Adhaeribacter radiodurans: one gene and its partner. The protein of the gene in region 1 binds, or shares a complex with, the protein of each later gene. Links are inferred from orthologs where the notes say so. Each region holds a gene or a part of one and is shown on either strand. Other genes may lie near its edges.

Evidence for each region.
Region 2: the proteins of accB (region 1) and accD are in contact, whole or in part, in a solved structure (PDB 8UXZ), measured with the Escherichia coli proteins. The link is inferred for Adhaeribacter radiodurans from one-to-one orthologs.

What each region holds. Positions count from the first base shown.
Region 1 is NZ_CP055153.1:1,776,215-1,784,135, forward strand. Bases 4,982-7,838 are described here. They hold accB (acetyl-CoA carboxylase biotin carboxyl carrier protein), read right to left. Parts: upstream 6,729-7,838; coding sequence 6,234-6,728; downstream 4,982-6,233. Other genes in these bases: accC (acetyl-CoA carboxylase biotin carboxylase subunit), read right to left, coding at 4,982-6,019; efp (elongation factor P), read right to left, coding at 6,733-7,296; HUW48_RS07490 (beta-ketoacyl-ACP synthase III), read right to left, coding at 7,404-7,838. Outside these bases: HUW48_RS07455 (translocation/assembly module TamB domain-containing protein), read right to left, coding at 1-2,227; tRNA (adenosine(37)-N6)-threonylcarbamoyltransferase complex transferase subunit TsaD, read left to right, coding at 2,228-3,238; HUW48_RS07465 (YfiT family bacillithiol transferase), read right to left, coding at 3,279-3,821; HUW48_RS07470 (DUF3109 family protein), read left to right, coding at 3,980-4,555; more of accC, read right to left, coding at 4,670-4,981; more of HUW48_RS07490, read right to left, coding at 7,839-7,921. UniProt on the Escherichia coli protein: This protein is a component of the acetyl coenzyme A carboxylase complex; first, biotin carboxylase catalyzes the carboxylation of the carrier protein and then the transcarboxylase transfers the carboxyl group to form malonyl-CoA.
Region 2 is NZ_CP055153.1:4,488,688-4,491,504, reverse strand. It holds accD (acetyl-CoA carboxylase, carboxyltransferase subunit beta), read right to left. Parts: upstream 1,973-2,817; coding sequence 1,028-1,972; downstream 1-1,027. Other genes in the region: HUW48_RS17925 (cystathionine gamma-synthase), read right to left, coding at 2,673-2,817; HUW48_RS17935 (OmpA family protein), read right to left, coding at 85-828.

The DNA.
Region 1 (7,921 bases):
AAACTACGCCGGCTAATACCGTTGGACTGGTTTGTAACTTAGAATTATTAATCTCAAAATCGTTATTGTAAAACCGGTATTTACCGTAAATAAGGGTATCTAGATGGCTGTATAAGTTAAAAATAGAGTTGGGACCTTGCCGGAAATTACCTGTAAAAAGAGTGTTCTCTGCCAGGTATAGCTCTGGTACATATGCTTTTAGAAATGGGTTGCCTTTCTTAAAACGGAAGATTAAACCTAATTCATAATCCGGACCGGTATAGGTCTTTTTCTGACGGTAATAAGTTTCAGTAGCCGATTGGTTGCTTTTAAAACTTAAAATATCTTCCCGCACAAACGTAGAAAAATCAGCTATAAACCGGGAAACCTCAAAATTGCCTGTAGCCGAAAAATCCAGAATATTGCTGCTTACATCGATAGAACGTTGGCCATTTGTTCGGGCAGATTTAATGGCAACCGAATCAAAATTAATAATTTCCTGACCGTAAGTAAGGGTTGTGTTTTGGAAAGTAGCCTGTCCCAGTAAATCATCTAAGGTTAAACCGGTAAAGTTTAAATCAGTATTGGTTTGTAGAACAAAGTTCTTGTTTAGAAGCTTCAAAGCCTGCAGGTTGGCCCGGTTTATATTACTAGTTAAGTCAAATGTGGGACTTGCCTGGCTTAAATTAATTGTTCCTTCGGCCGAAAGTTCGACGTTGGGATCGTATATTTTAAGTTTACCGGCTACTAACTTCTGACTTAAGGTGGCATCAATAGTAATGTTCCGGTAGTTATACCCTAATATCCCCACCGATTGAATGGTGGCATCTAAATTTAAACGGGCAGAAGCCAGGTTAAAACCGGTGCCTTTTACTTTGCCATTCATTGTGATAGCTTGTAAGGTTCGCGGATCTCCAATGAATTTGCCTAAAGCAAACTTGTCGGTTTTAAGATAACCCGTGTAGGTAGATAAGTCTGGATTTTTATTTATTTTAAGATTGATATCCGACACTACCTTGCCTAAGGCTGTAGCGAAAGAACCATGCGCTACAAAATCAGAATAAAAACCTAAAAAATCGCCTTCTAACTTTACCGTTCCCAAACGCTCGACCAAGGCATAATTTTTAGCTGGAATAAATTTTTTCAGATCCCGGGCTAGTATTACCGAAGGTTTTAGTTTTATATCCGCAAAGGTTTCTTTATAACGCGGCAAGCCATCGGCACTTAAATTTCCGACAATGTGCGTTTTTTCGCCGTAATAAAGGTCAATGTTTTTAGCGTTAAAACGTTTAACAAAACCTTTGGCTTCGCCGGAAATAAGAATTTTTTCGTTCCAGTCTTTTAATTGCGGCGCAAATATGGCAATATCATCTGAAAATATGGCCGAAGAATCGAGGGCTGTGGTTACCTGAACACTATCGTTAAAAGAAATAAAGTTCCAGAAACGTTTATAATCAAAACGGACATAATGGCGCAGGTTGCTGTTATTTAGGCGTAAATCTAATTCTGCAAATTCCCAAAAGGTGGGCGCGTAAACCATGCGTGCATCTAAATTTTTAAGATTAGCGTTAGATTTATGCTCGTGGGCTTGCAGGTCGGTGATGCGGGTTTGTATGGTATCTCCTAAAAAAGCAATGTCCGATATTTTTACGTTAATGCTATCAATATCCAGGTGCTGGTAATCCATACCAAAAGTAACCGGCTCCCGTTTTTGATTTTCGTAGCGAAAATGGCCGTTTTGAATAGCTAGGGAATTTATTTTAAAATCAAATTTAGCTTTGGCAGTTTTGGTAGTATCAGATTTAATTAATTTTTTTATGGAAGCCAAAAAAACGCTTAAATTCATCGAATCGGCCGTTTTATATCGGATAAATGCGGCATGCGGATCAACTAACTTTAGTTGTTCAATGGTTAATTTACGGTAGTTACTTAAAGAAAATCCGCTTAAACTAGCCTCAGCTTCACCGATATAAAATAATTCTTCTTTCTTCCGATCAAGAACTTTTACTTTTTCCAGTATAACTTTGTTGAAAAACCGAATATCCACTCGTCCAATGGTTACCTGGTGTCCTATTTTAGACGAGAGAAAGGTAGAGGCTTTTTGCACCACGCTGGTTTGAATGGAAGGTTGCCGTAAGGCGAGAATTAAACCAGCTAAAAGTAAAAAAATGAATAAAAACAGGCCGATAACTATTCGGAGAGTAGTTTTAAATACACCAGTCCACTTATTATTTATTTCGTTTTCCAAATGGTTTTGGGTCCTACAATATTAGCAATTGAATCTTCCTGCGACGATACCTCAGCGGCTGTTATCCGCCACGGTAAAGTGGTAGCCAACATAGTAGCCACTCAGGAAGTTCATAAACAGTACGGCGGCGTTGTGCCGGAATTAGCTTCCCGGGCACATCAACAAAATATAATTCCTGTTGTGTCGCAGGCTTTACTTACGGCAAAGATAACAAAAAGTGATTTAGATGCGGTAGCCTTTACCCGTGGTCCGGGTTTATTGGGAGCCTTGCTGGTTGGCTGTTCATTTGCTAAATCATTTGCCTTAGGCTTAAATCTACCTTTGATTGAGGTAAATCACATGCAGGCCCATATTCTGGCCCATTTTATCGATGATCCTAAACCTTCTTTTCCTTTTCTGTGCCTTACGGTAAGTGGTGGCCACACCCAAATTGTATTGGTAAAAGATTACCTGGACATGCAGGTATTAGGCCAAACCACCGACGATGCCGTAGGCGAAGCTTTTGATAAATCGGCTAAACTTCTTGGGTTACCTTATCCGGGAGGCCCGCTCCTGGACCGCACGGCGGCAACTGGGAACCCCGATCGCTTCACTTTCCCCATTGTTAATATGCCGGATTATGATTTTTCGTTTAGCGGCATTAAAACTTCTATTTTGTACTTCCTCCGGGAAAATACAACTCAATATCCAGACTTTATTGCCGAAAATCTGGCGGATATTTGTGCCAGCATTCAAAAAGCATTGATTCAAACCTTACTTTTAAAATTAAAACAAGCCGCAAAAGATACCGGAATCCGGGAGATAGCCATTGCGGGAGGCGTTTCGGCAAATTCGGGTTTGCGAAAGGCTATGATCGAAAGCGCCGCCCGTTATAAGTGGAACGTTTACATCCCCGCTTTTGAGTACTGTACCGATAATGCTGCCATGATTGCGATAACGGCGCACTACAAGTATTTGCAAGGCGACTTTACCACACAATACGCCAGCCCCGAACCTCGTTTAAAACTGTAAAAAGTAAATTTTTTAGCTTTAGACCTTTGCCTTTTAATAGTTAACGGTCGAAATTTCGTTTTCTTAATTCTGTAATATGGGCTACGTGGTGTTGGCCGTGCCACGAATATAAGCCAACAGCGTTACTTAAATTTACTTCGCCTAAGGTGGGGTGTACAAATACTCGCTGCCATTGCTCCGGGGTAAGCGATTCCAGTAGCATTACCCAACGTAAATGCAAAGCTTCCAATAAGAGCAGAGACATATTTACAGGTGCATACTTACCGTCTTCTAGTTCTGCCCAAAGGTGTTCTTCGTAGGTTTTAATAACAGGTTTATCTTCGGTAAGAGCTAACTTAAATCGCGTATAGCTATTAATATGGCTATCTGCTATGTGGTTTACGGTTTGGCGTACTGTCCAACCTCCCGGCCGATAAGGAGTGTCTAATTCTTTCTCGCTTAAATCTTTAACAGCTTTACGCAATTGGGCGGGTAAATGCGTAATATCTTGTATATACTTTTTTAGTTCTTCGATCGGTACGTTTGGTTTCGGCGTGTAAATACCAATGGGGTACCGGAGCGATTCTAAGTTTTTACTTTCCATAAACTTAATTAAACAAGCTGATTGCTGAACAATTAGAGAAAAATCCTTTACAATAGCAATCTTCTTTACGTGTGTTAAGTTATTGGTAAAAGCTAGCCGAAAAATTGCAGTCGAACTAAAAAGGTAGCAACTTTGTATTTTTGATAAATACATTTACAATGATTATTCTGGAGCATACCGTTATCAGCGACGATTTAAAAGACAAGTTTTTTGTCTGTAATTTAGAGAAATGTAAAGGTGCCTGCTGCGTAGAAGGAGATTTAGGCGCACCTTTAGAAGAAGAAGAACTAAAAATTTTAGCTGAAAATTACGAAGTTATTAAACCTTACCTTTCGCTGGAAGGACAAAAAGCTATTGCTGAACAAGGATTATACATTAAAGATTGGGAAGACGATTTTTCTACCACCACTATAGGTAACCGCGAATGTGCCTATGCCATTTACGACGATAATCTAACTTTAAAGTGTGGGATTGAACAAGCTTACCTAGATGGGAAAATAAGTTGGCGAAAGCCCATTTCCTGCCATTTATACCCAATCCGAATTACTAAATACGACGGTTTTGAAGCATTAAACTATGATAAATGGCAGATTTGTAATGCCGCTTGCAGCTTTGGCCAGGATTTGGGTGTTCGTGTCTATCAATTTTTGAAAGAACCTTTAATTCGTAAATACGGCGAAGATTGGTATAATCAATTAGAAGAACTTGTGGCCGGGGAGGAAGAAGCCGTTTAGTAATTAATTTTGCCTGGTTTGAAAAGAAATTTTAAGACGAACAATGTATAAAGTAAAAAGCCCGGTTTAAACCGGGCTTTTTACTTTATAAGCTTAAAGGTATATCAGCTGTAATTATTCTGCTAGTTTACTAAAATCGTAGGTATCCAGGTATTTAGTGGTAAAGTTACCTGTTTTAAAGTTTTCGTCGTCCATCATTTTTAAATGGAAAGGAATAGTTGTTTTTACGCCTTCCACTACAAATTCACTCAACGCCCGCTTCATCTTTACAATAGCCTCTTCACGGGTTTGTGCCGTAACAATTAACTTGGCAATCATCGAATCGTAATTGGGCGGAATGGTGTAACCAGCGTAAACATGCGTATCTACCCGCACGCCATGCCCCCCCGGAATATGAAGAGTGGTAATTTTACCCGGAGCCGGTCTGAAACCATTTATCGGATCTTCGGCGTTAATGCGGCATTCAATGGCGTGCATTTGCGGATAATAATTTTTTCCGGAAATAGGAACTCCGGCAGCTACTTTTATTTGCTCTTTGATTAAATCGTAATTAATTACTTCTTCGGTAATGGGGTGCTCCACCTGTATGCGGGTGTTCATTTCCATGAAGTAAAAATTCTTGTGCTTATCTACCAGAAATTCAATGGTGCCAACGCCTTCGTAACTAATGGCAGATGCTCCTGCTATAGCGGCATTTCCCATTGCTTCCCGAAGCTTCTCATCAATAAAGGGAGAGGGTGTTTCTTCTATTAATTTCTGATGACGTCGCTGAATAGAACAATCACGCTCCGATAGGTGGCATACTTTTCCGAATTGATCGCCTACTAATTGAATTTCAATATGACGCGGCTCTTCTACAAACTTTTCCAGGTACATGCCATCGTCGCCAAAAGCTGCTTTTGCTTCAGTACGCGCGCTGTTCCAGGCTTTTTCAAATTCATCATCGTTATTGATAATCCGCATACCACGCCCACCACCACCGGCAGTAGCTTTAATAATAACCGGATATTTTATTTTATGGGCTAGTTTTATACCTTCTTCTACCGATTTTAACAATCCTTCGGAACCCGGAATGGTAGGAACACCCGCTTTTTTCATGGTAGATTTGGCCGAAGATTTATCGCCCATGGCGTTAATCATGGCTGGCGTTGCGCCAATAAACTTAATCCCATTTTCATGGCAGATGCGCGAAAATTCGGCATTCTCCGATAAAAAACCGTAACCCGGGTGAATAGCATCGGCATTGGTAATTTCGGCAGCCGAGATAATATTAGGAATATTTAAATACGATAAGGTACTGGAAGGCGGGCCAATACACACGGCTTCGTCCGCGAATCGTACGTGCAGGCTTTCTTTATCGGCGGTAGAATAAACCGCTACCGTTTTAATGCCCATTTCTTTGCAGGTACGAATAATACGTAATGCAATTTCACCGCGATTAGCAACCAGAATTTTCTTAAACACAGTTTTATTAAATTATGAATTAGAAATTATGAATTAGAAATTAAAACTGACGCAAAAGCTGAATTTTTAAGTTCTTATTTACGGTACTAAATTACCTCTTATTATCCACTATAATAGGGTTACAAATAATCGGACGTACCTTTCAAGCAATTGCCAAATTAGAAACTACGAAGACAAAATCTTTCCTAATTTCTAAATTTAATTCATAATTAGTTTATGATGGATCTATCAGGAATAAAGGTTGATCGTATTCAACTGGTGACGCATTTTCTACCAATACTTTTACCACCTTACCGCCAAATTCCGCTTCAATCTCATTAAATAACTTCATGGCTTCGATAATGCAAATCACATCACCTTTTGCAATAACGTCTCCTACGTTTACAAAAAAGTCGGATTCCGGACTAGAAGAACGATAAAATGTTCCGATCATGGGTGATTTTATCGTTAAATAATTCGATTCGGTACTAGTAGTTGCCGCGGCAGGAGCACTGACAGGTGTCGGGTTAGCTGGAACACTTGCTGGTGTAGATGGAGTGGCGGGTGCCGCTGAAACCGCTGGTCGGGTTGGTTCCGGCAAATAATGCACTTTGGGAGAATCGGGTTCACGCTTTACCGAAATCTTAAATTCTTCGGTTTCAATATCTACTTTATTTAAACCTGACTTTGCAATAAAGTCAATCAGTTCCTGAAGTTCTTTGGCTTTCATAGATTTATTTTACTCGTTCTGCATACGTGTAAGTGCGGGTATCTACTTTAATCAACTCATCCTGGTTGATAAAGAGAGGTACCTGAATGGTAGCGCCAGTTTCCACAATAGCGGCTTTAGAAGCATTAGTAGCAGTATCGCCTTTAATGCCCGGCTCCGTATAAGTAATCATTAACTCCACAAAAGGAGGTATTTCACAGGTAAGCGGGGTTTCCGTTTCGGCATGAAACAGAATAGTTACTTCCTGGCCATCTTTTAACAAATCGGCAAAGGGTACCATTTTTTCCTCCAGAATTACTTGTTCAAAGGTGTTGGTGTCCATGAATGTGTATCCCATATCATCTTTGTACAAAAACTGGTGCGGACGTTGTTCTACTCGGGCCGTAGTAACTTTAACTCCAGCATTGAAGGTGTTATCGATAACTTTACCGGTTTTTATATTTTTTAATTTAGTCCGCACAAAAGCTGGGCCTTTACCTGGCTTTACGTGCTGGAATTCGGTAATAATGTACAAATCACCGTTATATTCTAAGCACAAACCGTTTTTGAAATCAGCAGTAGTTGCCATTTTTAAGTAGATATTAAATAATAAAAGCCTATCTTCTTTTCTGAAAAAGCTTGAATTTGGCTTTTAATTTACGTTCAATTTATTTATTCTAATTCGTTTTTAAATGATTATTTCGAATCGTAGGCCCACTTCAGGTAAATAGCGCCCCAGGTAAAACCACCCCCAAAAGCAGCCAAAATGATATTATCGCCTTTCTTGAGTTGTTTTTCATAATCCCATAAGCATAATGGCAAAGTTCCACTGGTAGTATTACCATAACGATCAATGTTCATCATTACTTTGTCACTACCAATATTCATGCGGCCAGAAGTAGCATCAATAATTCGCTTGTTTGCCTGATGAGGAACCAGCCAGGCAATGTCTTCACCAGTTAATTGGTTACGGTCCATTACTTCGGCGGCTACATCGGCCATGCCTTTTACGGCAAATTTAAAAACGGTGGTTCCTTCCTGGTAGGCGTAATGTTCCTTATTGGCTACTGTTTCGTGGGTAGCTGGTCGCCGGCTGCCTCCTGCCTTCATGTGCAGGTAAGGAGCGCCCGTACCATCCGATTTTAACACTTCATCTATTATTCCTAAACCTTCTGAATTAGGTTCCAGCATTACGGCGCCACCGCCATCGCCGA
Region 2 (2,817 bases), 2.7 Mb from region 1 along the record:
TAGGAAACCCATTTAAATAAGAAAAGCAGAAAATAAAAAAGCCACACGTAAGTGTGGCTTTTCTTTTAAAAATATTGGTTAAGATTACTTGATATCGCCGCGTTCAGCCGCTTTCTTTAATTTTTCGTTAGCAAAAATTGCTACTTCTACCCGGCGGTTGGCTTGTTTACCAGCTGCAGTTGTATTATCGGCAACTGGTTGGCTAGAACCATAACCTTCGGCAGTTAAACGGCTCGGTTCTACTCCTAACGAAGAAATATAATCCTGAACGGCTTTAGCCCGACTTTCCGATAATGGTTGGTTAATTGCATCAGAACCTGTATTATCGGTATGGCCTTGAATAAGCACGTTGGTATCACCGTATTTCTTAAGAGTAGCCGCTAATTTCTCGATATCGGTTTTAGAAGTGGGCTGTAATTCAGCAGAGTTGGTGGCAAATAAAATTCCGGAGTTAAAAGTAATTTTAATACCCTCGCCTACCCGCTCAATTTTAGCGTTCTCCATATCGCGGCGTAATTCCTCAGCCTGTTTATCCATACGACGACCAATAACGGCTCCGGTAGAACCACCCACTGCTGCCCCAATAATGGCACCTGCTGCCGTATTTCCGGTTAATTTACCTATAACTCCGCCTAATACAGCACCGGCGCCAGCACCAATAATACCTCCTTTAGCTGTTTTATTCATTTTCTTGTTCGATCCGGCTGCCCGGCTAGGACCACCACTGTCCGGAGATCCTGAATCCCGCCCGGTTTGGGAGGTTTTACAAGAAGAAAAAAGTATTAAAACAGATAAGAAAACAGATAAAAATAACTTTGAGATTTTCATAGAATTAAATTTTTGAATTTGCACTTTTAATACGTCGGTACGCTTTTATTACTCGTTTTACGTAAAATGGTTTTAAAAATATATAAAGTTTTATATATTTTATTAGTTGCAAAAGTCAGGCCAACCTGCCATAGTTGTGTAAAAATACAAGCGTAAAAACGTAAGGCTATTAAGAATTGAAAAGCAAAGTAGCAGGTTATCAGTAAGTTTTTTCAGAACTTAATTTTACTTGATCTACTATTTCTTCTCCGTTTACTTTTGATGTTTCTCTTGTTTCTTCCGGAGCAGTATCAGTTTTTTCTGGGCGAAGCAGCAGCAGCAAATCCGCTATCCTTTGTTTCAGCTCTTTCCGGTGCACAATAAAATCGAGGAAGCCATGATCCAGTACAAACTCGGCCCGTTGAAAATCTTTTGGTAAATCTTTGCCAATTGTTTCTTTAATAACGCGTGGGCCGGCAAAACCAATAAGGGCACCGGGTTCGGCTATGTTAAAATCGCCGAGCATGGCAAAAGAAGCCGTAACGCCACCCGTGGTAGGATCGGTTAACAGCGATATATAAGGGATTTTAGCCTCGGAGAGTAAAGCTAACTTAGCCGAAGTTTTGGCCATCTGCATTAATGAATAACCTGCTTCCATCATCCGGGCCCCGCCCGATTTAGATATCATAAGAAATGGAATCCGGTTTTGGCGGGCATAATCAATAGCCCGGGCAATTTTTTCGCCTACTACCGAGCCCATCGACCCACCCACAAAACTAAAATCCATACAAGCTACTACCAGGTCCAGGCCATTCAGTTTACCATGCGCCGTCCGGACAGCATCTTTCAAATGGGTCTTTTTTTGGGAGGCGGCAATACGGTTAGGATAAGGTTGGGTATCCACAAATTCCAGCGGATCGGAAGAAGTTAAATTAGGATCGAGCTCTTCGAATTTGCCTTCATCAAATAATATTTCAAAATACTCCGCCGAGTTAATGCGGTCGTGGTAACCACAGTTGTTACACGTATATAAATTAGCCTTATGCTCGGTAGTATTTATAACTTTCTTACACTCCGGACATTTATACCAAAGACCGTCAGGAGTTTCCTTCTTTTCTTCGGTAGGAGTTACAATTCCTTTTTCTACTCTTCTAAACCAAGTCATATTTTTAGATTAACAGCACTTACGTGCTTTTTTACGTATGCAATCTCTTTTGTTTGTACCGAAGGCTGCAAAATAGTATAAGTTCTAGTTTTACGTTAGAACTTAAATTAGCAACTAAGCAGACCAGAAAATAGTGTGCAAATATAGTAGTTAATTTTTCCGGTTAAAAAACATTCCTGAATTGTTGTAACAGATAGGATGGAAGAACATACTACGTAATTAGTAGAAGTATTTTTATACTTCAATCTGAAGTTTATCTTACTAACAGATTACCCTCGATAAGAAATAAAATAGTTGCAAGTAAAATGTTACTAATTTAAGTTGGTAGTAGTTGTTTGTGTATGGCTGGAATGAATAAATTCTGGTAAAAGGCAATTTTAATTATTCCCGTTGAACGACTTTTACTTTTTTGCCGTAGCGGAAAATATTTATTGTTAGAGGGACAAATTTAATTGCTTGCCTAATTTTACTTTTAGTTGGATGTTTAAATATTTTTAGTCTGTAAAAGATCTCATTAACCATTATTAATCATAAAAACGGCAAGAGTAGCTAAGTAAGCATCTCTTGCCGTTTTAAGATTATCTTAAGATAAGTTAAGTACTTCGACGAAATTAGTTGAGACTATTGTTTATAGTAAGTTGTTGCTCAGTAAAAATTTACTAAACTTAAGAACGAACAACCAACAACTACTTAAAAAGAATTATGCTAGAGCCTGCTCTAAATCAGCAAGTAAATCTTCAATATCTTCAATACCCACGCTTAGTCGAATAAGGGAATCGCTCAGCCCACCTTTTAAACGTTCTTCGCGCGGAATACTAGCGTGCGTCATGCTGGCCGGATGCCCA